Regions from separate parts of the Shigella sp. SIG6 genome, predicted to be linked through region 1. Evidence: predicted binding sites of a transcription regulator. Region 1 holds the regulator's gene; each other region holds the start of a gene.
What was found. The regulator ArgR, encoded in region 1, controls arginine synthesis, uptake and breakdown. The targets are predictions, from matches to a motif close to ANTGAATAAAAATACANT.
Positions count from the first base shown of each region.

Region 1 (8,077 bases):
CGCGTTCTGTTCAAATGCGCTCAGGGTACCGATAGATTTACGCTCTTCCACGCCGTTTTTACCCAGCAGCAGCGGTTGAGAGAAGAAACGGGCGTACTGACCGTCGCCTTCAACGTAGGCACATTCGACAACGCCTTGTTCGCCCTGCAGTGCACGAACCAGAGACAGACCAAAACGTGCAGCTGCCTGGCCCATAGACAGGGTTGCAGACCCGCCACCGGCTTTCGCTTCAACCACCTCAGTACCCGCGTTCTGGATACGTTTGGTCAGATCAGCCACTTCCTGCTCGGTAAAACTAACGCCAGGAACCTGTGACAGCAGCGGCAGAATGGTAACACCAGAGTGACCGCCAATAACCGGCACTTCAACTTCGCCTGGCTGTTTGCCTTTCAGTTCCGCAACAAAGGTGTTGGAACGAATGATATCCAGCGTGGTAACGCCGAACAGTTTGTTTTTGTCATAAACACCGGCTTTTTTCAGCACTTCAGCAGCAATTGCAACTGTGGTGTTAACCGGGTTAGTGATAATACCAATGCACGCTTTCGGGCAGTTTTTCGCAACTTGCTGTACCAGGTTTTTCACGATGCCGGCGTTAACGTTAAACAGGTCGGAACGATCCATACCCGGTTTACGCGCTACGCCTGCAGAGATAAGAACGACATCTGCGCCTTCCAGCGCCGGAGTCGCATCTTCACCAGAAAAACCTTTGATTTTCACAGCAGTAGGGATATGGCTCAGATCGACGGCCACACCGGGAGTCACTGGAGCGATATCATACAGAGAGAGTTCTGAACCTGAAGGCAGTTGGGTTTTTAACAGTAGTGCAAGCGCCTGGCCAATACCGCCAGCAGCGCCGAGGACTGCGACTTTCATCCTAAACTCCTTATTATATTGATAAACTAAGATATGTTGCTCCGCTGCCGCGACCTTAATCCACAAAATTGCCGTTTACAATGACCACATCTCAAGAATGTGTAGTCACGCAAGTTTAGCGTTTATGCATTTAATTGCCGTAATCAGGAACCTAACTTACGTAATTAACAGTCGCTTATGCATTAGCGCAACATTCCAACAGGTGGTGACAATATACCCTACCGTTCAGCCAAAACAACATCAATTTGATAACAATTAATTTACTTTTAAACAGAATTTGCATGCCGTGACGCAGGCATGTTTCTCAATAACGAAATTTGATAAAATCCCGCTCTTTCATAACATTATTTCAGCCTTCTTCAGGGCTGACTGTTTGCATAAAAATTCATCTGTATGCACAATAATGTTGTATCAACCACCATATCGGGTGACTTATGCGAAGCTCGGCTAAGCAAGAAGAACTAGTTAAAGCATTTAAAGCATTACTTAAAGAAGAGAAATTTAGCTCCCAGGGCGAAATCGTCGCCGCGTTGCAGGAGCAAGGCTTTGACAATATTAATCAGTCTAAAGTCTCGCGGATGTTGACCAAGTTTGGTGCTGTACGTACACGCAATGCCAAAATGGAAATGGTTTACTGCCTGCCAGCTGAACTGGGTGTACCAACCACCTCCAGTCCATTGAAGAATCTGGTGCTGGATATCGACTACAACGATGCAGTTGTCGTGATTCATACCAGCCCTGGCGCAGCGCAGTTAATTGCTCGCCTGCTGGACTCACTGGGCAAAGCAGAAGGTATTCTGGGCACCATCGCTGGCGATGACACCATCTTTACCACCCCTGCTAACGGTTTCACCGTCAAAGACCTGTACGAAGCGATTTTAGAGCTGTTCGACCAGGAGCTTTAATCTCTGCCCCGTCGCTTCTGGCGGCGGGGAAAATGTTGCTTATCCCTCTCATTCCCCTTCTTTCTCCTGCGATACATTTAACGAATAGTGCGTTTTACCGCGACACATCATTCACAAAATGAATACATACGGTAAAAAAAGCACATTATGCAAAATTCATTATCTAATTGAAAATACTATAATTAATAATAAATAACCGTGTTTTTTATACTTTTTTGTTATTAAAATTCACATTTTTAACACTTAGTATCAACTGAAACAGTTAGCGTGGTATTAATTAGTTCAATAATTAGTGTATGCTTGATTTTGTGATATGGGTCACGAAACAAAGGCCCAGCTAAAAGATTATGTCGAGGTAAAAATCATGAAAATCAAAACCACTGTAGCTGCATTAAGCGTACTTTCTGTTCTCTCTTTCGGTGCATTCGCTGCCGACTCCATTGATGCTGCACAAGCACAAAATCGTGAAGCAATCGGGACCGTATCCGTAAGTGGTGTGGCGTCTTCGCCAATGGATATACGTGAAATGCTGAACAAAAAAGCGGAAGAGAAAGGCGCAACGGCCTACCAGATTACTGAAGCTCGTAGCGGTGACATCTGGCACGCTACGGCTGAACTGTACAAATAAACCCTCATCGTTTTGTCCGACGATATTGCCCCCGGTTCGGGGGCTTTTTTTTGCGCTAATGACGAACATTAAAACGCAAATGCCCTTCCAGCTCTTCCTCTGCCTCATCAAACAGCAATATTAACGCGCCAAAACGGCGACGCGTTTTCTCTCCCAGATGAACAAATTCAATCTCAAGTGGTAGCGGCAGGACATCGTTCATTAACACATCCCATAGTGAGTCGAGATCGCGTACCTTATCTTTAGCCAGACCAAAGGTTTGGCTAAAGTCACGATAAAAATCCTCCTGACTCTCAATCTCATCAAAATCAAAGGCATAAATATTCATCTGTTGCCACCGTCACGTTTCGCGGCGAGTTCTGCCGTGCATCGCTAAGTATAGCCATGAAAAAACCGACGCTTTTGGCGTCGGTTTTGACTTAACTATCGGTCAACGCATGTTGATACTTATGGAGCATCCCCGCCAGCCGATGAACCGGTTCCGTCACCTGCGGTGGCGCTTGCCAGATGCGTAGCTTTTCCTGGTAGATTTCCAGTTCTTCCAGCAACTGGCCAAAGTACCGACGACGTTTATCATCGCTACGGGCAGATATCACATGGTCTGCTGTGCGGCGCATTTGTCGGTGAAACGCCGATAAATCCTCGTTAACCGGGATCGGCGCATCACGCAGGCGCTGGTGCGCGATAATCATCGTCAGCGCCAGGCGAAATTTCGGCAAATCCCCTGGGAACTTATTCATCAGCAAAAACAGCTGCTGATAAAGTGCCGGGAGGTGGTTCTCTTTACGACGTGCCACATTGGTAGTCATCGCGGAAACAGCGGCAGAAACAAACTGATTAAGCAGTACACGTCCAGTCCTGTCGCGCGATTTATCCCGCACCAGCAAAATAACGGTGAACGCGAGCACACAGCCGACGATTTGCCCTAATGCGCTGTCGAGAAACTGACTGAAATGGAAAGTCATCGGGTTATCCAGCACGATAATATTTATGGTGCTGGCCAGTGCCCCCATCGAGCCCAGTCGCCGTTTCTGTACTTCTATACCGAGGAAGAATCCCAGCACTGCCAGGCTAATACACAGCAGCAACATGCTCTGTTGGGTATTAGGGATAATCACCAAAAAGTAGAGCAGCCCTAACGGCAGCGCGGCCAGCGTCCCATAGATAAAGTCGATCGCCACCATGCGTGGATTCGGCAAACGCATTGCCAGTGACGTCACGACCGCAATCATCACCATTGCACCACTGCCGGAAGTCCAGCCCGTCCACAGCCAGAAAAGCGTGCCCAGAATGCAGGAAAGTGTGGTTCGCCAGAAGTTAACCATTGCATGATGACGTTCGGCTGACTCTACTTTTACTTCCGGTTCGCCTTGCAGGATCTCTTCTTCGGTGGCGTTGATTTTTGTGTTACTGATAACGCCGCGCTTGAGAAGCTGATAACGCGTTGCCGCCGCGACCCAGCTATAAATGGTGACAGGCGTTTCCCGTTCCCCGGTCCAGGCGATAACTCTCCGCAGGCGTTTGAGCTGCTTGTGGACGTCCTGCGCGGTTTCTACCGGCGTGTCAAAAAATTCGCGGAAAGTATCAGTGATCAATTCCGGGCGCGTATTCTGAATAAGATAAGTTTCGCAGGATTGGGTAATCAGCGTCAGCGATAGCGTATTGATCGCTTTTAAACGTCGATTGGCCCGCGCCCAGCGGGAAGATTCCATATTCAGGTTGCTGCGCATGCCTTGTAGTGCCGTGGTGCGTCGCACCAGGTCGCCCCAGGCTTTATCGACAACTTCACCATCGCCATGCTTGATACAGAGTTGCATTAATTGATATTGCGCGACCAGCAAACTTTCCAGCTCTCGATCTACTTCTTGTTTGATCGATCGCGGAGAAAAGAGCAAATCCGCCATAATCGCACACACAATACCGATAACGATCTCGCTACAACGTTCGACGGCAAACTGCGGCGTAAGCAATGGTTCCGGCTGAATGGTGATCACAATGATCAGCGCGGTATAACCGGCCAGCCCCCACGCGTACGAGTTTTCTATTCGTACCAGCGAGGATATCCAGGTACAAAAACCGGCCCAGATACAGCACACCAGAATCATCAATAATGGTGCGCGGATCATCGCAATGATGATCACCAGTCCGGCAATACAGCCAATAAATGTGCCGATGATGCGCAAAAAGCCACGATAGCGAATAGCGCCAGAATACGGTTCACCTCCCGCAGCAAAGGCCGGACCGGCGGCAACAATCGCCGCTGTCAGTACCGCCCAGCGTGGCGTTTCCAGCTGGAAGTGAAAGCCAACAAACAGCGCCAGTACAATGGCGGTCGCCAGTTTTACCGCAAAGCGAATATGTTGGTTAGCAATGGAGAAAATACCCATCGTGATTAACCAAACTCACGCAGGCGATGGGCCATTTTACGGAAGAACGAATCCTGGCTTTCGTCGCGATCTTGTTTGCCAGTGACCACCACTGTAGCAGTGGTGCCCGCAGGCCAGATGTTCTCTTGCTGGTTGTCGAGACGAATACGAACCGGAACACGTTGCGCCAAACGCACCCATTCAAGGTTAGAGTCGATGGTCGCCATCCCTTTGTCGTCACGCGTGCTGCTGGCGTTGGTGACCCCAGCGGCAACACTATCAACAGTCCCTTTCAGCACTTTGTTACTGCCAAGCGGCGTGATCTCTGCACGATACCCCGGACGCCCCCCTTCCAGCTTAGTTTCTTCCATATAGGCCAGTACATAGAAGGAGTTCTGTTTCACCAGCGCAACCGCCGTTGATCCTCGAGTAATAAACTCACCGGTATAGACGTTGAGGTTGGTCACCCAGCCATCTGCTGGCGCTCGGATCACCGTGCGTTCAAGATCCAGTTTTGCCAGATCGCGGGTCGCCTGCGCTTTCGCTAACTGATGCAGAACCGTTTGTAGTACGTTGTTAGCCTGGTCGATCTCTTCGCGAGACATCGCCTGCACACCGAGACAGTTACGACGTCCGGCCTCCTGGCGTTTCTCCTGTGCCAGTACCTGATAATAAGCAACATCGGCTTGCGCTTCCTCAAGCGCCTTTTGATAGCGCGGCTGGTCGATGGTGAACAGTATCTGTCCTTTTTTCACCAGCTGGTTATCATGAACATTCACCTGGGTAATGAGTCCAGAAACGTCCGGCGCGATCGCAACGACGTCAGCGCTAAAGCGCGCGTCACGCGTCCAAGGGGATTCGGTGTAATAGACCCAGGCATTAAAAATTGCGATGAAGGCCAGAATGACTAATACGACCGTGATGGCCGTACGGGAGAATTTTCTTATTAGTGTTTTCACTTCAACCTCAAACGAACAGTCGCGATATCAAATAAAACAAGCAGCAATAGAGCGCGGTGTTGAACAACGCCGGATGCCAGACAAAGTCGTAGATACCTGTTGGCACAAGTACCCGGCGCACCAGCCAGAAAATCGCCAGTGATAAAAGCAATTCAAAAAATATCGGTGGGAAGGACAGCCCAAACACCACGATAACGGGAAACAGACTCATGTTGACCTTGGTTGTATAGAGAGAGCAGGCGTTATTATTTTCAGCATCTGTCGCCGCAGAGAAGGGCATGGAAAGCCGGGCGAGAGCAACATTGCTGTAGATTGATATTTAATATATTAGCGTAACTGTTATGCTGTTATCTATATTATGTGATCTAAATCACTTTTAAGTCAGAGTGAATAATGGAACGACTAAAACGCATGTCGGTGTTTGCCAAAGTAGTTGAATTTGGCTCTTTTACCGCCGCCGCCAGACAGCTACAGATGAGCGTTTCGTCCATCAGTCAGACGGTGTCAAAACTGGAAGATGAGTTGCAGGTAAAGCTGTTAAACCGTAGCACACGCAGCATTGGCCTGACCGAAGCCGGTAGAATTTACTACCAGGGCTGCCGTCGTATGCTTCATGAAGTGCAGGATGTTCATGAGCAACTGTATGCCTTCAATAACACCCCCATCGGGACGCTACGCATTGGCTGTTCTTCAACTATGGCACAAAATGTTCTCGCCGGGCTGACAGCCAAAATGCTGAAAGAATACCCAGGTTTGAGCGCCAATCTGGTTACCGGAATTCCAGCCCCCGACCTGATTGCCGACGGTCTGGATGTGGTGATCCGCGTCGGCGCGTTGCAGGATTCCAGCCTGTTTTCCCGCCGTCTTGGCGCGATGCCAATGGTGGTGTGCGCCGCGAAAAGCTATCTCACACAATACGGCATACCGGAAAAACCCGCCGATTTAAGTAGCCATTCATGGCTTGAATACAGCGTGCGGCCCGACAATGAATTTGAACTGATTGCACCGGAAGGGATCTCGACTCGCCTGATCCCGCAAGGGAGATTTGTGACTAATGATCCGATGACGCTGGTGCGCTGGCTAACGGCGGGTGCCGGGATCGCCTACGTGCCGCTGATGTGGGTGATCAACGAGATCAATCGTGGGGAGCTGGAGATCCTGCTGCCGCGTTATCAGTCAGATCCACGCCCGGTTTATGCGTTATATACCGAAAAAGATAAGCTGCCGCTGAAGGTACAGGTCGTGATCAACTCGCTGACGGATTATTTTGTTGAGGTCGGTAAATTGTTTCAGGAGATGCACGGGCGCGGGAAAGAGAAGTAATTCATATTGTACTGTTACGTTCTACAAACCTGTGCCAACGGGTTCCCCTCACCCTAACCCCAGAGGAGCGAGGGGACCGTTCGTGCACGTAGAAAGATTAATTATCCTTCTGAAAATAATGAAATTATTACGCAGTACCGCCAACAGTCAGGTTATCGACTTTCAACGTTGGCTGGCCCACGCCAACCGGCAAACTTTGCCCTTCTTTACCGCAGACACCCACGCCGTTATCCAGTTTCAGGTCGTTGCCAACCATCGAAATCTGCTGCATGGTTTCGATACCGGAACCAATCAACGTTGCGCCTTTCACCGGCTTCGTTACTTTACCGTTTTCAATCAGATATGCTTCTGAAGTGGAGAAAACGAATTTGCCGGAGGTGATATCCACCTGACCGCCACCAAAGTTCGGTGCATAGATACCGTACTCAACGGATTCAATAATTTCTTGCGGGGTCGATTTACCCGGCAGCATATAGGTGTTGGTCATACGCGGCATGGGCAGATGGGCGTAGGATTCACGGCGACCGTTGCCAGTCGGCGTCATCCCCATCAAACGCGCGTTGAGTTTATCCTGCATGTAGCCTTTCAGAATGCCGTTCTCAATCAGCACGTTGTACTGGCCTGGCGTACCTTCGTCATCAATCGCCACCGAACCACGGCGATCGACCATCGTGCCGTCATCAACCACGGTACACAGTTCTGAAGCCACCAGCTCCCCGACCTGTCCACTAAATACTGAAGTGCCACGGCGGTTGAAGTCGCCTTCCAGACCGTGACCTACCGCTTCATGCAACAGCACGCCCGGCCAACCTGCGCCAAGTACTACCGGCATGGTGCCCGCTGGTGCAGCAACGGCAGAAAGATTGACCAGCGCCATACGCACTGCTTCTTTTGCCCATGCATCCGCACGGACTTCGCCGTCAAGATCGGCAAGGAAGAACTCATAACCAAAACGACCGCCGCCGCCACTGGCACCGCGTTCGCGTTTGCCATCTTCTTCGACCAGAACGCTCACGGAAAGAC
Region 1 covers NZ_JBQZXC010000040.1:102-8,178, forward strand. The annotation lists gene mdh (malate dehydrogenase) at 1-873, opposite strand, end outside; gene argR (transcriptional regulator ArgR) at 1,308-1,778, shown strand; gene yhcN (peroxide/acid stress response protein YhcN) at 2,143-2,406, shown strand; gene ACUU1M_RS09145 (barstar family protein) at 2,462-2,734, opposite strand; gene aaeB (p-hydroxybenzoic acid efflux pump subunit AaeB) at 2,826-4,793, opposite strand; gene aaeA (p-hydroxybenzoic acid efflux pump subunit AaeA) at 4,799-5,731, opposite strand; gene aaeX (p-hydroxybenzoic acid efflux pump operon protein AaeX) at 5,739-5,942, opposite strand; gene aaeR (HTH-type transcriptional activator AaeR) at 6,125-7,054, shown strand; gene tldD (metalloprotease TldD) at 7,182-8,077, opposite strand, start outside.

Region 2 (8,077 bases), on a different contig from region 1:
CGCTGCGTAAAATGGTGTTCAACGTGCCGACCCGCCGTGAACTGACCAGCGGTGAGCGCGCGATCCAGCACGGTCTGGCGATTGCCGCCGGGATAAAAGCAGCGAAAGATCTCGGTAATATGCCGCCGAATATCTGTAACGCCGCTTATCTCGCCTCTCAGGCGCGCCAGCTGGCTGACAGCTACAGCAAGAATGTCATCACCCGCGTTATCGGCGAACAGCAGATGAAAGAGCTGGGAATGCACTCTTATCTGGCGGTCGGTCAGGGTTCACAAAACGAATCGCTGATGTCGGTGATTGAGTACAAAGGCAACGCGTCGGAAGATGCACGCCCAATCGTGCTGGTGGGTAAAGGTTTAACCTTCGACTCCGGCGGTATCTCCATCAAGCCTTCAGAAGGCATGGATGAGATGAAGTACGATATGTGCGGCGCGGCGGCGGTTTACGGCGTGATGCGTATGGTCGCGGAGCTGCAACTGCCGATTAACGTTATTGGCGTGCTGGCAGGCTGTGAAAACATGCCTGGCGGGCGTGCCTATCGTCCGGGCGATGTGTTAACCACCATGTCCGGTCAAACCGTTGAAGTGCTGAACACCGATGCCGAAGGCCGCCTGGTACTGTGCGACGTGTTAACTTACGTTGAACGTTTTGAGCCGGAAGCAGTGATTGACGTGGCGACGCTGACCGGTGCCTGCGTGATCGCGCTGGGTCATCATATTACTGGTCTGATGGCGAACCATAATCCGCTGGCCCATGAACTGATTGCCGCGTCTGAACAATCCGGTGACCGCGCATGGCGCTTACCGCTGGGTGACGAGTATCAGGAACAGCTGGAGTCCAATTTTGCCGATATGGCGAACATTGGCGGTCGTCCTGGTGGGGCGATTACCGCAGGTTGCTTCCTGTCACGCTTTACCCGTAAGTATAACTGGGCGCACCTGGATATTGCAGGAACCGCCTGGCGTTCTGGTAAAGCAAAAGGCGCAACCGGTCGTCCGGTAGCGTTGCTGGCACAGTTCCTGTTAAACCGCGCTGGGTTTAACGGCGAAGAGTAAGTTTGCGTTTTACCCTCACCCTAACCCTCTCCCTAAGGGAGAGGGAACCGATCGAGCACAATAGAAATTCATTGCTCATCCTTCAGGGTGAGGAATGCAGCAATATTTAAATCCACCACAAGAAGCCCCATATATGAAAAACGCAACGTTCTACCTTCTGGACAATGACACCACCGTCGATGGCTTAAGCGCCGTTGAGCAACTGGTGTGTGAAATTGCCGCAGAACGTTGGCGCAGCGGTAAGCGCGTACTCATCGCCTGTGAAGATGAAAAGCAGGCTTACCGGCTGGATGAAGCCCTGTGGGCGCGTCCGGCAGAAAGCTTTGTTCCGCATAATTTAGCGGGAGAAGGACCGCGCGGCGGTGCGCCGGTGGAGATCGCCTGGCCGCAAAAACGCAGCAGCAGCCCGCGCGATATATTGATTAGTCTGCGAACAAGCTTTGCAGATTTTGCCACCGCTTTCACAGAAGTGGTAGACTTCGTTCCTTATGAAGATTCTCTGAAACAACTGGCGCGCGAACGCTATAAAGCCTACCGCGTGGCTGGTTTCAACCTGAATACGGCAACCTGGAAATAATGGAAAAGACATACAACCCACAAGATATCGAACAGCCGCTTTACGAGCACTGGGAAAAGCAGGGCTACTTTAAGCCTAATGGCGATGAAAGCCAGGAAAGTTTCTGCATCATGATCCCGCCGCCGAACGTCACCGGCAGTTTGCATATGGGTCACGCCTTCCAGCAAACCATCATGGATACCATGATCCGCTATCAGCGCATGCAGGGCAAAAACACCCTGTGGCAGGTCGGTACTGACCACGCCGGGATCGCTACCCAGATGGTCGTTGAGCGCAAGATTGCCGCAGAAGAAGGTAAAACCCGTCACGACTACGGCCGCGAAGCTTTCATCGATAAAATCTGGGAATGGAAAGCGGAATCTGGCGGCACCATTACCCGTCAGATGCGCCGTCTCGGCAACTCCGTCGACTGGGAGCGTGAACGCTTCACCATGGACGAAGGCCTGTCCAATGCGGTGAAAGAAGTTTTCGTTCGTCTGTATAAAGAAGACCTGATTTACCGTGGCAAGCGCCTGGTAAACTGGGACCCGAAACTGCGTACCGCTATTTCTGACCTGGAAGTGGAAAACCGCGAATCGAAAGGTTCGATGTGGCACATCCGCTATCCGCTGGCTGACGGCGCGAAAACCGCAGACGGTAAAGATTATCTGGTGGTTGCGACCACTCGCCCGGAAACCCTGCTGGGCGATACCGGTGTAGCTGTTAACCCGGAAGATCCGCGTTACAAAGATCTGATTGGCAAATATGTCATTCTGCCGCTGGTTAACCGTCGTATTCCGATCGTTGGCGACGAACACGCCGACATGGAAAAAGGCACCGGCTGCGTGAAGATCACCCCGGCGCACGACTTTAACGACTATGAAGTCGGTAAACGTCACGCCCTGCCGATGATCAACATCCTGACCTTTGACGGTGATATCCGTGAAAGCGCCCAGGTGTTCGATACCAAAGGTAACGAATCTGACGTTTATTCCAGCGAGATCCCGGCAGAGTTCCAGAAACTCGAGCGTTTTGCTGCACGTAAAGCAGTCGTTGCTGCGGTTGATGCACTCGGCCTGCTGGAAGAAATTAAACCGCACGACCTGACCGTTCCTTACGGCGACCGTGGCGGCGTGGTTATCGAACCGATGCTGACCGACCAGTGGTACGTGCGTGCCGATGTACTGGCGAAACCGGCAGTTGAAGCGGTTGAGAACGGCGACATTCAGTTCGTACCGAAGCAGTACGAAAACATGTACTTCTCCTGGATGCGCGATATTCAGGACTGGTGTATCTCTCGTCAGCTGTGGTGGGGTCACCGTATCCCGGCATGGTATGACGAAGCGGGTAATGTTTATGTTGGCCGCAACAAAGAAGAAGTGCGCAAGGAAAATAACCTCGGTGCCAACGTTGCCCTGCGTCAGGACGAAGACGTTCTCGACACCTGGTTCTCTTCTGCACTGTGGACCTTCTCTACCCTTGGCTGGCCGGAAAATACCGACGCCCTGCGTCAGTTCCACCCAACCAGCGTGATGGTATCTGGTTTCGACATCATCTTCTTCTGGATTGCCCGCATGATCATGATGACCATGCACTTCATCAAAGATGAAAATGGCAAACCGCAGGTGCCGTTCCACACTGTTTACATGACCGGTCTGATTCGTGACGACGAAGGTCAGAAGATGTCCAAATCCAAGGGTAACGTTATCGACCCGCTGGATATGGTTGACGGTATTTCGCTGCCAGAACTGCTGGAAAAACGTACCGGCAATATGATGCAGCCGCAGCTGGCGGACAAAATCCGTAAGCGCACCGAGAAACAGTTCCCGAACGGCATTGAGCCGCACGGCACCGATGCCCTGCGCTTCACCCTGGCGGCGCTGGCGTCTACCGGTCGTGACATCAACTGGGAGATGAAGCGTCTGGAAGGCTACCGTAACTTCTGTAACAAGCTGTGGAACGCCAGCCGCTTTGTGCTGATGAACACAGAAGGTCAGGATTGCGGCTTCAACGGCGGCGAAATGACGCTATCGCTGGCGGACCGCTGGATTCTGGCGGAGTTCAACCAGACTATCAAAGCGTACCGCGAAGCGCTGGACAGCTTCCGCTTCGATATCGCCGCAGGCATTTTGTATGAGTTCACCTGGAACCAGTTCTGCGACTGGTATCTGGAGCTGACCAAGCCGGTAATGAACGGTGGAACAGAAGCCGAACTGCGCGGTACTCGCCATACGCTGGTGACTGTACTGGAAGGTCTGCTGCGCCTCGCGCATCCGATCATTCCGTTCATCACCGAAACCATCTGGCAGCGTGTGAAAGTACTTTGCGGTATCACTGCCGACACCATCATGCTGCAGCCGTTCCCGCAGTATGATGCATCTCAGGTTGATGAAGCCGCACTGGCCGACACCGAGTGGCTGAAACAGGCGATCGTTGCTGTACGTAACATCCGTGCAGAAATGAACATCGCGCCGGGCAAACCGCTGGAGCTGCTGCTGCGTGGTTGCAGCGCGGATGCAGAACGTCGCGTAAATGAAAACCGTGGCTTCCTGCAAACGCTGGCGCGTCTGGAAAGCATCACCGTGCTGCCTGCCGATGACAAAGGTCCGGTTTCCGTTACCAAGATCATCGACGGCGCAGAGCTGCTGATCCCGATGGCTGGCCTCATCAACAAAGAAGATGAGCTGGCGCGCCTGGCGAAAGAAGTGGCGAAGATCGAAGGTGAAATCAGCCGCATCGAGAACAAGCTGGCAAATGAAGGCTTTGTCGCCCGCGCACCGGAAGCGGTTATCGCGAAAGAGCGTGAGAAGCTGGAAGGTTATGCAGAAACGAAAGCCAAGCTGATTGAACAGCAGGCTGTTATCGCCGCACTGTAATCAACACAGTGATGAAAACGAAGGCCGGAGCATGCTCCGGCCTTTTTTATCTCTTACAGAAATGGTAAAGAAGGCATAACTCCCCGAGAAATACTGGCCAAGAAGCCTTTATCTGGTTGTTCTTCTTTATTGATTAAAGGAAGGTCATCCAAATCGCCCAGCAAATACGTATTTTTTGCCTGCCAGTCAATCATCCATATTTTCAGCAGTGGGTAAGCCAGACCACCCGTAATCCCGGATATCACCACCAACGCACACATGCGATAAAGCATACCGTGGTACGTTAAAGTTGAGCGAAAACGAATACGCCCATCATTCAGTGACAGGTTGCTCATAAAATGATTTCGTAACGACACCGTTAAATAACTGGTGCTAACAGCAATCCCAAAATAATAAATTAACTGCGCGATTATCATTTTACGTTGCATTTCCATAAATTGCTGTAAATTCTCAATATCATCATTTGCATACCCAGAACTATCATACTCATTTAATATTTGATCGAAGATAATATAACCAGCAACAGCGAGAAAAGGTAATAAAGCTAAAAATGCGAGGATGGCATATTTTATACAATACGCAGTATCTAATTTCACCTTGAAACGATGTATACCGAAACTGGTATTGCTCCAGAGAAAACTCATTACCAGGCTATATAAAGTACCATTAAAAATACCAATGGAAACAATACCAACTATTGCCATCAGAACCACAGATATAATAACACTACTTGAACTATTGGCATGTAGCATCTTTGTCGAGATAAAGAAAACAGTCCCCATCCCAATGGCCATTAAAATCGGCAAGAAAAAGGTTACCCACCAGAACCCTTTCAAAGAGCAATTAAAACTAAATCTTACGCCGTTGAGACTGGTCATTAAGGCCTGATAACGCAGTCCTTTTGCTGCCATAAATATAAGCAAAACCAACAGTAACAAAGTCAAAACACAGCCAACAAGCGGCATATCTGCTGACACTGTCATTAAGATTGCGAAATAGAAAAAAACAAAAACAAGACAACTAACAAAAACATTCCCACCGGTAATTCCATAAGAAAATCGTTGTCCGTTAACTTCCATATTAGCATAAAGATAACGCTTACATTTCATTAATGCCCATGGTAAATAGATACCTAGCGTTATAATCGTTAACAACACATTCACCACACAAATAAGAAAATATCTCTCACCTGTACCATGAAAAACAAAAGAATGGGACGGAACATCCATTTCATTAATAACTTGAGCCATAAAAATCCCCTGAATTAAAAAATCCATTGATATAATTTATAGATACAGACAGTAAAATGTTCTGCCACGTTACAATACTCTTATCAGTAATAGGCTGGCAAAAACTTTATTGCTTTATAAGACGCTTGCGCACGTAAGAAGAGAGTGGTATTAAACAAATGTATAATTACTTTATTTTTATTGGGTTAAACTATGAATAACATTGCGCCGCAATCACCTGTAATGCGTCGCCTGACGCTGCAGGATAATCCTGCTATCGCCAGCGTCATCCGTCAGGTTTACGCAGAGTATGGTCTTACCGCCGATAAAGGCTACACCGTTGCCGATCCGAATCTCGACGAACTGTATCAAGTGTACAGCCAGCCTGGCCATGCTTATTGGGTGGTTGAATACAATGGCGAAGTAGTCGGCGGCGGCGGGATTGCGCCATTAACAGGTAGTGAAGCGGACATTTGCGAACTGCAGAAAATGTACTTTCTTCCCGCTATTCGCGGTAAAGGGCTAGCGAAAAAACTGGCCTTAATGGCGATGGAGCAGGCACGAGAGATGGGCTTCAAACGCTGCTATCTGGAAACGACCGCTTTTTTAAAGGAAGCCATTGCGCTTTATGAGCATTTGGGCTTTGAGCATATCGACTATGCGCTTGGCTGCACGGGCCATGTCGATTGTGAAGTGCGGATGCTACGCGAACTCTAAAAAAATGCCCGCTAGTATGTGCTATCGGGCATTTTAATCAATTAATTAGTGGCGAACCCCGTCATCGTCTTCATCGACAAAATCTTCATCGTCGCCATCTTCGCCGTTAGGATCTTCAAAGTAAGTGCCCCAACCGTCGTACTCAACGTCAAATTTCTCCGCCAGCGTCATCAGTTGTTCAACCTGGGCATCGATCAGATCGGCATTCAACGCGCACTCGCTGAGGATGTCGCAGCAAATCACGATATCACCATCTTCAACTTCCAGCTCTTCTGGATCGGTCACTTCGTAACCGAGTTTAAACGCTTCAACTGCCGCTTTTTCCAGAGTTTCCAGATCGTCTGCGGAAAGATGGTGTTCGATGGTGTACAGCGCGTCCGGATCGCTGCCATCTTCCAGTAATTCTTCAATAATCAAACGTGTTTCTTCACGCTGTTCTTCCAGTTGTTCCGGGTTTGCCATGGCTCATTCCTCTTAATGTCCTGCCAATACTCTTATTGTCACACACCACTGACATTGCCTCCACCTTTGTGACAAAGATTTATGCTTTAGACTTGCAAATGAATAATAATACACATAAATTGAATTTTAATTCATTTAGGCGTTAGCCACAGGAGGGATCTATGTCCGGGTTTTATCATAAGCATTTCCTGAAATTACTCGATTTCACGCCAGCTGAACTCAACAGCCTGCTGCAGTTAGCCGCGAAGCTGAAAGCTGATAAGAAAAGCGGTAAAGAAGAAGCCAAACTCACTGGTAAAAACATCGCGCTCATCTTCGAAAAAGACTCGACTCGTACCCGATGCTCTTTCGAAGTTGCCGCATATGACCAGGGTGCTCGCGTTACTTATCTTGGCCCAAGCGGTAGTCAGATTGGTCATAAAGAGTCGATTAAAGACACTGCCCGCGTGCTTGGTCGCATGTATGACGGTATTCAGTATCGCGGCTATGGTCAGGAGATTGTCGAAACACTGGCGGAATACGCTGGCGTGCCGGTATGGAACGGCCTGACCAATGAGTTTCACCCCACGCAGTTGCTGGCGGATCTCCTCACCATGCAGGAGCATTTACCCGGTAAAGCATTCAACGAAATGACGCTGGTCTATGCAGGTGACGCACGTAACAACATGGGCAATTCGATGCTCGAAGCTGCGGCGCTTACCGGTCTGGATTTGCGTCTGGTCGCGCCACAGGCATGCTGGCCAGAAGCTGCGCTGGTTACGGAATGCCGCGCCCTGGCACAACAAAATGGCGGGAATATTACGCTGACGGAAGATGTAGCTAAAGGAGTTGAAGGTGCTGACTTTATCTATACCGATGTATGGGTGTCGATGGGTGAAGCAAAAGAAAAATGGGCTGAACGCATTGCATTACTGCGTGATTATCAGGTGAACAGCAAGATGATGCAGTTGACCGGTAACCCGGAGGTCAAATTCCTCCACTGCCTGCCCGCGTTTCATGACGACCAAACGACGCTTGGCAAAAAAATGGCGGAAGAGTTTGGCCTACATGGCGGAATGGAAGTGACTGATGAGGTCTTCGAATCTGCCGCCAGCATTGTATTTGATCAGGCGGAAAACCGCATGCATACCATCAAAGCGGTGATGGTCGCGACGCTCAGTAAATTAAATAATTAATATCTCT
Region 2 covers NZ_JBQZXC010000085.1:6,616-14,692, forward strand. The annotation lists gene pepA (leucyl aminopeptidase) at 1-1,055, shown strand, start outside; gene holC (DNA polymerase III subunit chi) at 1,189-1,632, shown strand; gene valS (valine--tRNA ligase) at 1,632-4,487, shown strand; gene ACUU1M_RS13845 (YjgN family protein) at 4,541-5,737, opposite strand; gene ACUU1M_RS13850 (GNAT family N-acetyltransferase) at 5,930-6,433, shown strand; gene rraB (ribonuclease E inhibitor RraB) at 6,479-6,895, opposite strand; gene argF (ornithine carbamoyltransferase) at 7,057-8,070, shown strand.
Region 2: argF (ornithine carbamoyltransferase) is a predicted target of ArgR. The motif match lies at 7,014-7,031, and genes of this name have one in related genera.

Region 3 (8,077 bases), on a different contig from region 1:
CGTCAGATACAGATCCGGGTTCTTTTCATTGGCAAAGGTCAGCGCCTGTTGCAGGATTTCAATGGTGTACGGACGAGACGTAACTACGTTATTAAACACGGTCAGATTCGGATCGGTTTTATGCAGCGCATCCAGCTCCGGCGTGGTTTCACGCGGATAACCGTACAGACTCATGCGTCCGCGCTGGGTCGACTCGCCAATCACCAGCACTAAAGTGCGCGGTTCGTTACCCGATTCATCTTTGAAATTAGCCAGTGGTGGCAAGGCATTATTTTCATTCAGTAACTTTGTTAGCGAGTTTAGTTGCTGACGATACTGATAATAGCCGGTCAGGAATTGCCACGGTGCGGCAGGCTCCATACGCGAGGCTAGGTTATCCAACGTTTTCTCAAACGGCTTGTTTTTGATAAACGTATTCATGGCGATCGGATGCAGAATCAAGCCATAAAGCAGGGCAAAAGAGACAACATAACGCAACGGCTTTGGAATATAGACCGGGCGCAGGCGTGTCCACAGCAGAACTGCCACCGCCGTATAGGCCAGCGCGATAAGCACAATTTTCAGGCTGAAATACTGGCTTAAATACTCGCTGGCTTCGTTGGTGTTGGTTTCGAACATCACAAACAGAACGCTCTGCGAGAACTCCTGCCCGTAGATGACGTAGTAGCACAGCGCCGCCAGAGAGGCCGTCCATAGCACCACGCCGATCACTGCGGCAATAATTTTAATCCGCTTCGGAAAGAGGAATACCGGGATCAACCACAGCGAGCTGAATAACAGCGAGTCGCGAATGCCGTTGGTGCCACTATAACCACTGATGTAAATAATGGCCTGTAGCAGAGTAGAGAAAAACCAAAAGTAGAGCAGTGCCCAACCCAGGGCTTTCCAGCTAAAAAGGGGTTTAGCCTGGACTTCTGTGGAATGCATAGTAAGAACCTGTCTTGAAAAAAATATCGCCGAATGTAACGACAATTCCTTAAGGATATCTGAAGGTATATTCAGAATTTGAATAAAATGCAGACAGAAATATATTGAAAACGAGGGTGTTAGAACAGAAGTATTTCAGAAAACCCTCGCGCAAAAGCACGAGGGTTTGCAGAAGAGGAAGATTAGCCGGTATTACGCATACCTGCCGCAATCCCGGCAATAGTGACCATTAACGCTTGTTCAACGCGAGGATCCGGTTCCTGGCCTTCTTTTTCTGCCTGGCGGGAGCGGTGCAGCAACTCGGCCTGCAATACGTTCAGCGGGTCGGTGTAAATATTCCGTAGCTGAATAGACTCTGCAATCCACGGCAGATCGGCCATCAGATGGGAATCGTTGGCAATCGCCAGCACCACTTTGATGTCTTCTTCTTGCAGGTTGCGTAACTCTTTACCTAACGGCCACAGTGCTTTGTCTACCAGACGTTGATCATAGTATTCCGCCAACCACAGGTCTGCTTTGGCGAAGACCATCTCCAGCATGCCGAGACGCGTCGAGAAGAATGGCCAATCGCGGCACATGGCTTCCAGCTCGCTCTGTTTGCCATCTTCGACCACTTTTTGCAGCGCCGTACCTGCACCCAGCCAGGCGGGGAGCATCAGGCGGTTTTGCGTCCAGGCAAAAATCCACGGTATGGCGCGCAGCGACTCGACGCCGCCGGTTGGGCGACGTTTCGCCGGACGTGAACCCAACGGCAGTTTGCCCAATTCTTGTTCCGGCGTAGCGGAGCGGAAGTAAGGCACAAAATCTTTGTTTTCACGTACGTAGCCACGGTAGAGATCGCAGGAGATGACTGACAGTTCATCCATAATGCGACGCCAGCTCTCTTTCGGCTCAGGTGGTGGCAGCAGGTTGGCTTCCAGAATCGCCCCGGTGTAAAGCGACAGGCTGCTGACGGTGATTTCTGGCAGACCATATTTAAAGCGGATCATCTCGCCCTGTTCAGTCACGCGCAGGCCACCTTTCAGGCTTCCTGGCGGTTGTGACAGCAGCGCCGCATGGGCAGGTGCGCCGCCGCGACCAATGGAACCGCCGCGACCGTGGAACAACGTCAGCTCAATACCCGCTTTTTCGCAGGTTTTGATTAATGCATCCTGTGCCTGATATTGCGCCCAGGAAGCTGCCATCACGCCCGCATCTTTTGCTGAGTCGGAATAGCCAATCATCACCATCTGTTTGCCCTGAATCAGGCCGCGATACCAGTCGATATTGAGCAGCTGGGTCATGACATCGTTGGCGTTGTTCAGGTCATCGAGGGTTTCAAACAGCGGAGCAACCGGCATCGCAAACCCGATACCCGCTTCTTTCAGCAGCAGGTGGACAGCCAGTACGTCGGACGGCGTTTTCGCCATCGAGATCACGTAGGCGGCAATGGAGCCTTGCGGCGCTTCGGCAATCACCTGGCAGGTATCGAGCACTTCGCGCGTTTCGGCGCTTGGTTGCCAGTTGCGCGGCAGAAGCGGACGTTTGGAGTTCAGTTCGCGGATCAGGAACGCCTGTTTGTCGGCCTCTGACCAGCTTTCGTAGTCGCCGATACCGAGGTAGCGGGTCAGCTCGCCCAGCGCTTCGGTATGGCGGGTGCTCTCCTGACGGATATCAATACGGACCAGCGGTACGCCGAAACATTTCACGCGGCGCAGGGTGTCGAGCAGATCGCCGTTGGCGATAATACCCATGCCACACGCCTGAAGTGACTGGTAGCAAGCGTAGAGCGGTTCCCACAGTTCTTCGTTTTGTGTCAGCAGCCCTTCTGGTTTTGGCAGTTCTTCGCCTTTCAGGCGCGCTTCCAGCCATGCCTGTGTCGCCATCAGGCGAGAACGCAGGTTTTTCATCAGATAGCGATACGGTTCTGCGGCACCTTCTTCGCCAACCAGCGCCAGCAGTTCAGGGGTCGCTTCAACCATCGACAGTTCAGAAACCAGAACCTGAATATCTTTCAGGAACAGATCGGTGGCTTTCCAGCGGCTGAGCAGCAGGACGTGGCGGGTGATATCGGCAGTGACGTTCGGGTTGCCGTCGCGGTCACCGCCCATCCACGAGGTAAAACGTACCGGAACAAATTCGACGGGCAGTTTGTAGCCGAGATTCTCTTCCAGTTGTTCGTTCAGTTCGCGCAGGTAATTCGGTACGCCTTGCCACAGGCTGTTTTCTACTACGGCAAAGCCCCATTTGGCTTCATCTACCGGGCTTGGACGCAGCTTACGGATTTCATCGGTATGCCATGACTGGGCGATCAACTGGCGCAGGCGACGCATCAGCTGGTTGTGTTCGTAGTCAGCGATATCTTTGTTATCGAGCTGTTTTAAACAGGCGTTCACTTCCACCATTTTGTGGATCAGTGTACGACGGGTAATTTCGGTTGGGTGAGCCGTGAGGACCAGTTCCAGCGACAGCGATTCCACTGCTTTTTTGATGGTGTCTTCGCTCAGTTCCGGCTGGTTTTTCAGTTTACGCAGGGTGCGGGCGATCACTTCCGGGTTGCTGGCAGCTTCGCCTTTCGGCGAAATGCTGTGGTATTGCTCGGCGGTGTTGGCCAGGTTCAGGAACTGACTAAACGCACGCGCAACGGGCAGCAGCTCGTCGTTCGACAAATTTTGTAAGGTGGTGAGCAACTCCTGGCGGTTAGCATCATTGCCAGCGCGTGAAGATTTCGACAACTTACGGATAGTTTCTACGCGTTCAAGAATGTGTTCTCCCAACGCATCCTTGATGGTTTCTCCCAGCACTTTGCCGAGCATACTGACATTACTACGCAATGCGGAATATTGTTCGTTCATATTACCCCAGACACCCCATCTTATCGTTTGATAGCCCTGTATCCTTCATGTCGCATTGGCGCGAATATGCTCGGGCTTTGCTTTTCGTCGTCTTTTATAAAGCCACGTAAAAGCGGTGACGTCAAATGCTGCGAAATCGCTTCAGCAAACGAATAAATAGCAGGAATTTACGCCATTAAATTCACGACGCTTTAAATAAGCGTAACTTATGGAAATGTTAAAAAATCGCCATACATAACACCAAAGGTGTAGGTCGGATAAGATGCGCAAGCATCGCATCCGACATTATTGCGGCACCGGAGTTTGGCAACGGTGCCGGATGCGGCGCGAGCGCCTTATCCAGCCTACGTTTTAATGCCAGCAAAAATGGTGAATTACCTGGATAATCAACTCACGGGTGGGTTTAATAAACCGCGTCTCCAGATATTCATCAGGCTGATGAGCTTGATTGATGGAACCCGGACCGAGCACCAGCGTCGGGCATAACGTTTGAATAAACGGCGCTTCGGTACAGTAATTCACCACTTCGGTTTTTGCTCCGAGCAATTTCTCAACCACTTCAACCAGTTGATGATTCGGTGGGCATTCATAGCCAGGGATCGGCGGATGCAGCTCGTCGACCGTCAGACGACCCGGCCAGCGTTCGCTCACCGGAGCTAATGCATCGTTGAGCAAACCATTAAGTTCATTGAGTGTCATGCCAGGCAGCGGACGAATATCCATATGCAACTCACAGCAAGCGCAAATACGGTTAGAAGCGTCGCCACCGTGAATATGCCCGAGGTTGAGCGTAGGGTATGGCACGGTAAATGCTTCGTAGTGATAACGTTCTTTCAGGTTATCGCGCAATTGCAAAATATGCCCGATGGCGTCGTGCATTAGTTCGATAGCGTTAACTCCGCGTGCTGGATCGCTGGAGTGCCCCGACTGGCCCTGAATACGGATGGCGTTAGAGATATGACCTTTATGTGCGCGTACCGGTTGTAGTGACGTCGGTTCGCCAATGATGGCGCAATCCGGGCGCAGGGCGGTAGTTTCGGCAAAATAACGCGCTCCGGCCATACTGGTTTCTTCATCAGCAGTCGCCAGAATGTAGAGCGGTTTTTTCAGTTTCGTGACGTCGACATCGCGTAGCGCATCAAGGATAAACGCAAAAAAGCCTTTCATGTCGGCGGTGCCTAAGCCGTAAAGCTTGCCGTCATGCTCCGTCAGTGTAAACGGATCGCGCGTCCAGCGACCGTCATCAAATGGCACCGTATCGGTATGCCCCGCCAGCAACAAGCCGCCAGCCCCCTGTCCGTAACTGGCCAGCATATTAAATTTGTTGCGAGTTCCTGGAACAGGCTGCACTTCCACATTGAAGCCCAAATCTTTAAACCAGTCCGCCAGCAGAGTGATTAAATCTGCATTGCTTTGATCGAGTGCCTCTTCCGTAGCGCTTATTGAAGGTGTGGCAATCAGAGCGCGGTAAATCTCGATAAATGGCGGTAATTTGTTTTTCATTGTTGACACACCTCTGGTCATGATAGTATCAATATTCATGCAGTATTTATGAATAAAAATACACTAACGTTGAGCGTAATAAAACCCACCAGCCGTAAGGTGAATGTTTTACGTTTAACCTGGCAACCAGACATAAGAAGGTGAATAGCCCCGATGTTGAATACGCTGATTGTGGGTGCCAGCGGCTACGCTGGCGCAGAGCTAGTGACCTATGTAAATCGCCATCCGCATATGAACATAACCGCTTTGACTGTTTCAGCGCAAAGCAATGATGCGGGAAAGTTAATCTCCGATTTGCATCCGCAGCTAAAAGGCATCGTTGAGCTGCCGTTGCAGCCGATGTCGGATATCAGCGAGTTTAGCCCAGGGGTGGACGTAGTGTTTCTCGCCACCGCCCATGAAGTTAGCCACGATTTAGCGCCGCAGTTTCTTGAAGCGGGCTGCGTGGTGTTCGACCTTTCCGGCGCGTTTCGTGTTAACGACGCCACCTTCTATGAAAAATATTACGGCTTTACCCATCAATACCCGGAACTGCTGGAACAGGCAGCCTACGGTCTGGCGGAGTGGTGCGGTAATAAATTAAAAGAAGCGAATTTGATTGCGGTGCCAGGCTGTTATCCGACGGCGGCACAGCTGGCGCTGAAACCGTTGATTGATGCCGATCTTCTTGACCTCAATCAGTGGCCGGTGATCAACGCCACCAGCGGCGTGAGCGGTGCAGGACGTAAGGCAGCGATTTCAAATAGTTTTTGTGAAGTTAGCCTGCAACCGTATGGCGTCTTTACTCATCGCCATCAACCAGAGATCGCCACACACCTCGGTGCTGACGTTATCTTCACCCCACATCTGGGCAATTTCCCGCGCGGCATTCTCGAAACCATTACCTGCCGCCTGAAATCGGGTGTGACCCAGGCGCAAGTCGCGCAAGCGTTACAGCAGGCGTATGCCCATAAACCGCTGGTGCGGCTGTATGACAAAGGCGTTCCGGCGCTGAAAAATGTCGTTGGGCTGCCATTTTGCGATATCGGGTTTGCCGTTCAGGGCGAGCATCTGATTATTGTGGCGACCGAAGACAACTTACTGAAAGGCGCGGCGGCACAAGCGGTACAGTGCGCCAATATTCGTTTCGGCTATGCGGAAACGCAGTCTCTTATTTAAGGGTGCAATGATGAATCCATTAATTATCAAACTGGGCGGCGTACTGCTGGATAGTGAAGAGGCGCAGGAACGTCTGTTTAGCACATTGGTGAATTATCGTGAGTCACATCAGCGTCCGCTGGTGATTGTGCACGGCGGCGGTTGCGTGGTGGATGAGCTGATGAAAGGGCTGAATCTGCCGGTGAAAAAGAAAAACGGCCTGCGGGTGACGCCTGCTGATCAGATAGACATTATCACCGGAGCACTGGCGGGAACGGCAAATAAAACCCTGTTGGCATGGGCGAAGAAACATCAGATTGCGGCCGTAGGTTTGTTTCTCGGTGACGGCGACAGCGTCAAAGTGACCCAGCTTGATGAAGAGTTAGGTCATGTTGGACTGGCGCAGCCAGGTTCGCCTAAGCTTATCAACTCCTTGCTGGAGAACGGTTATCTGCCGGTGGTCAGCTCCATTGGCGTAACAGACGAAGGGCAACTGATGAACGTCAATGCCGACCAGGCGGCAACGGCGCTGGCGGCAACGCTGGGCGCGGATCTGATTTTGCTCTCCGACGTCAGCGGCATTCTCGACGGCAAAGGGCAACGCATTGCCGAAATGACCGCCGCGAAAGCAGAACAACTGATTGAGCAGGGCATTATTACTGACGGCATGATAGTGAAAGTGAACGCGGCGCTGGATGCGGCCCGCACGCTGGGCCGTCCGGTAGATATCGCTTCTTGGCGTTATGCGGAGCAGCTTCCGGCACTGTTTAACGGTATGCCGATGGGTACGCGGATTTTAGCTTAAGTTTTGTTAGCCGGAGGCGCAGCTTTCCGGCATTGAATTTCAAAATAAGGAAACAGAGTTATGGCACTTTGGGGCGGGCGTTTTACCCAGGCAGCAGATCAACGGTTCAAACAATTCAACGACTCACTGCGCTTTGATTACCGTCTGGCGGAGCAGGATATTGTTGGCTCTGTGGCCTGGTCCAAAGCCTTGGTAACGGTCGGCGTGTTAACCGCAGAAGAGCAGGCGCAACTGGAAGAGGCGCTGAACGTGTTGCTGGAAGATGTTCGCGCCAGGCCACAACAAATCCTTGAAAGCGACGCCGAAGATATCCATAGCTGGGTGGAAGGCAAACTGATCGACAAAGTGGGCCAGTTAGGCAAAAAGCTGCATACCGGGCGTAGCCGTAATGATCAGGTAGCGACTGACCTGAAACTGTGGTGCAAAGATACCGTTAGCGAGTTACTGACGGCTAACCGGCAGCTGCAATCGGCGCTGGTGGAAACCGCACAAAACAATCAGGACGCGGTAATGCCAGGTTACACTCACCTGCAACGCGCCCAGCCGGTGACGTTCGCGCACTGGTGCCTGGCCTATGTTGAGATGCTGGCGCGTGATGAAAGCCGTTTGCAGGATGCGCTTAAGCGTCTGGATGTCAGCCCATTAGGCTGTGGCGCGCTGGCGGGAACGGCCTATGAAATCGACCGTGAACAGTTAGCAGGCTGGCTGGGCTTTGCTTCGGCGACCCGTAACAGTCTGGACAGCGTTTCTGACCGTGACCATGTGTTGGAACTGCTTTCTGCTGCCGCTATCGGCATGGTGCATCTGTCGCGTTTTGCTGAAGATCTGATTTTCTTTAACACCGGCGAAGCGGGGTTTGTGGAGCTTTCGG
Region 3 covers NZ_JBQZXC010000005.1:56,077-64,153, forward strand. The annotation lists gene ACUU1M_RS02005 (phosphoethanolamine transferase CptA) at 1-927, opposite strand, end outside; gene ppc (phosphoenolpyruvate carboxylase) at 1,110-3,761, opposite strand; gene argE (acetylornithine deacetylase) at 4,113-5,264, opposite strand; gene argC (N-acetyl-gamma-glutamyl-phosphate reductase) at 5,418-6,422, shown strand; gene argB (acetylglutamate kinase) at 6,430-7,206, shown strand; gene argH (argininosuccinate lyase) at 7,267-8,077, shown strand, end outside.
Region 3: argC (N-acetyl-gamma-glutamyl-phosphate reductase) is a predicted target of ArgR. The motif match lies at 5,312-5,329, and genes of this name have one in related genera.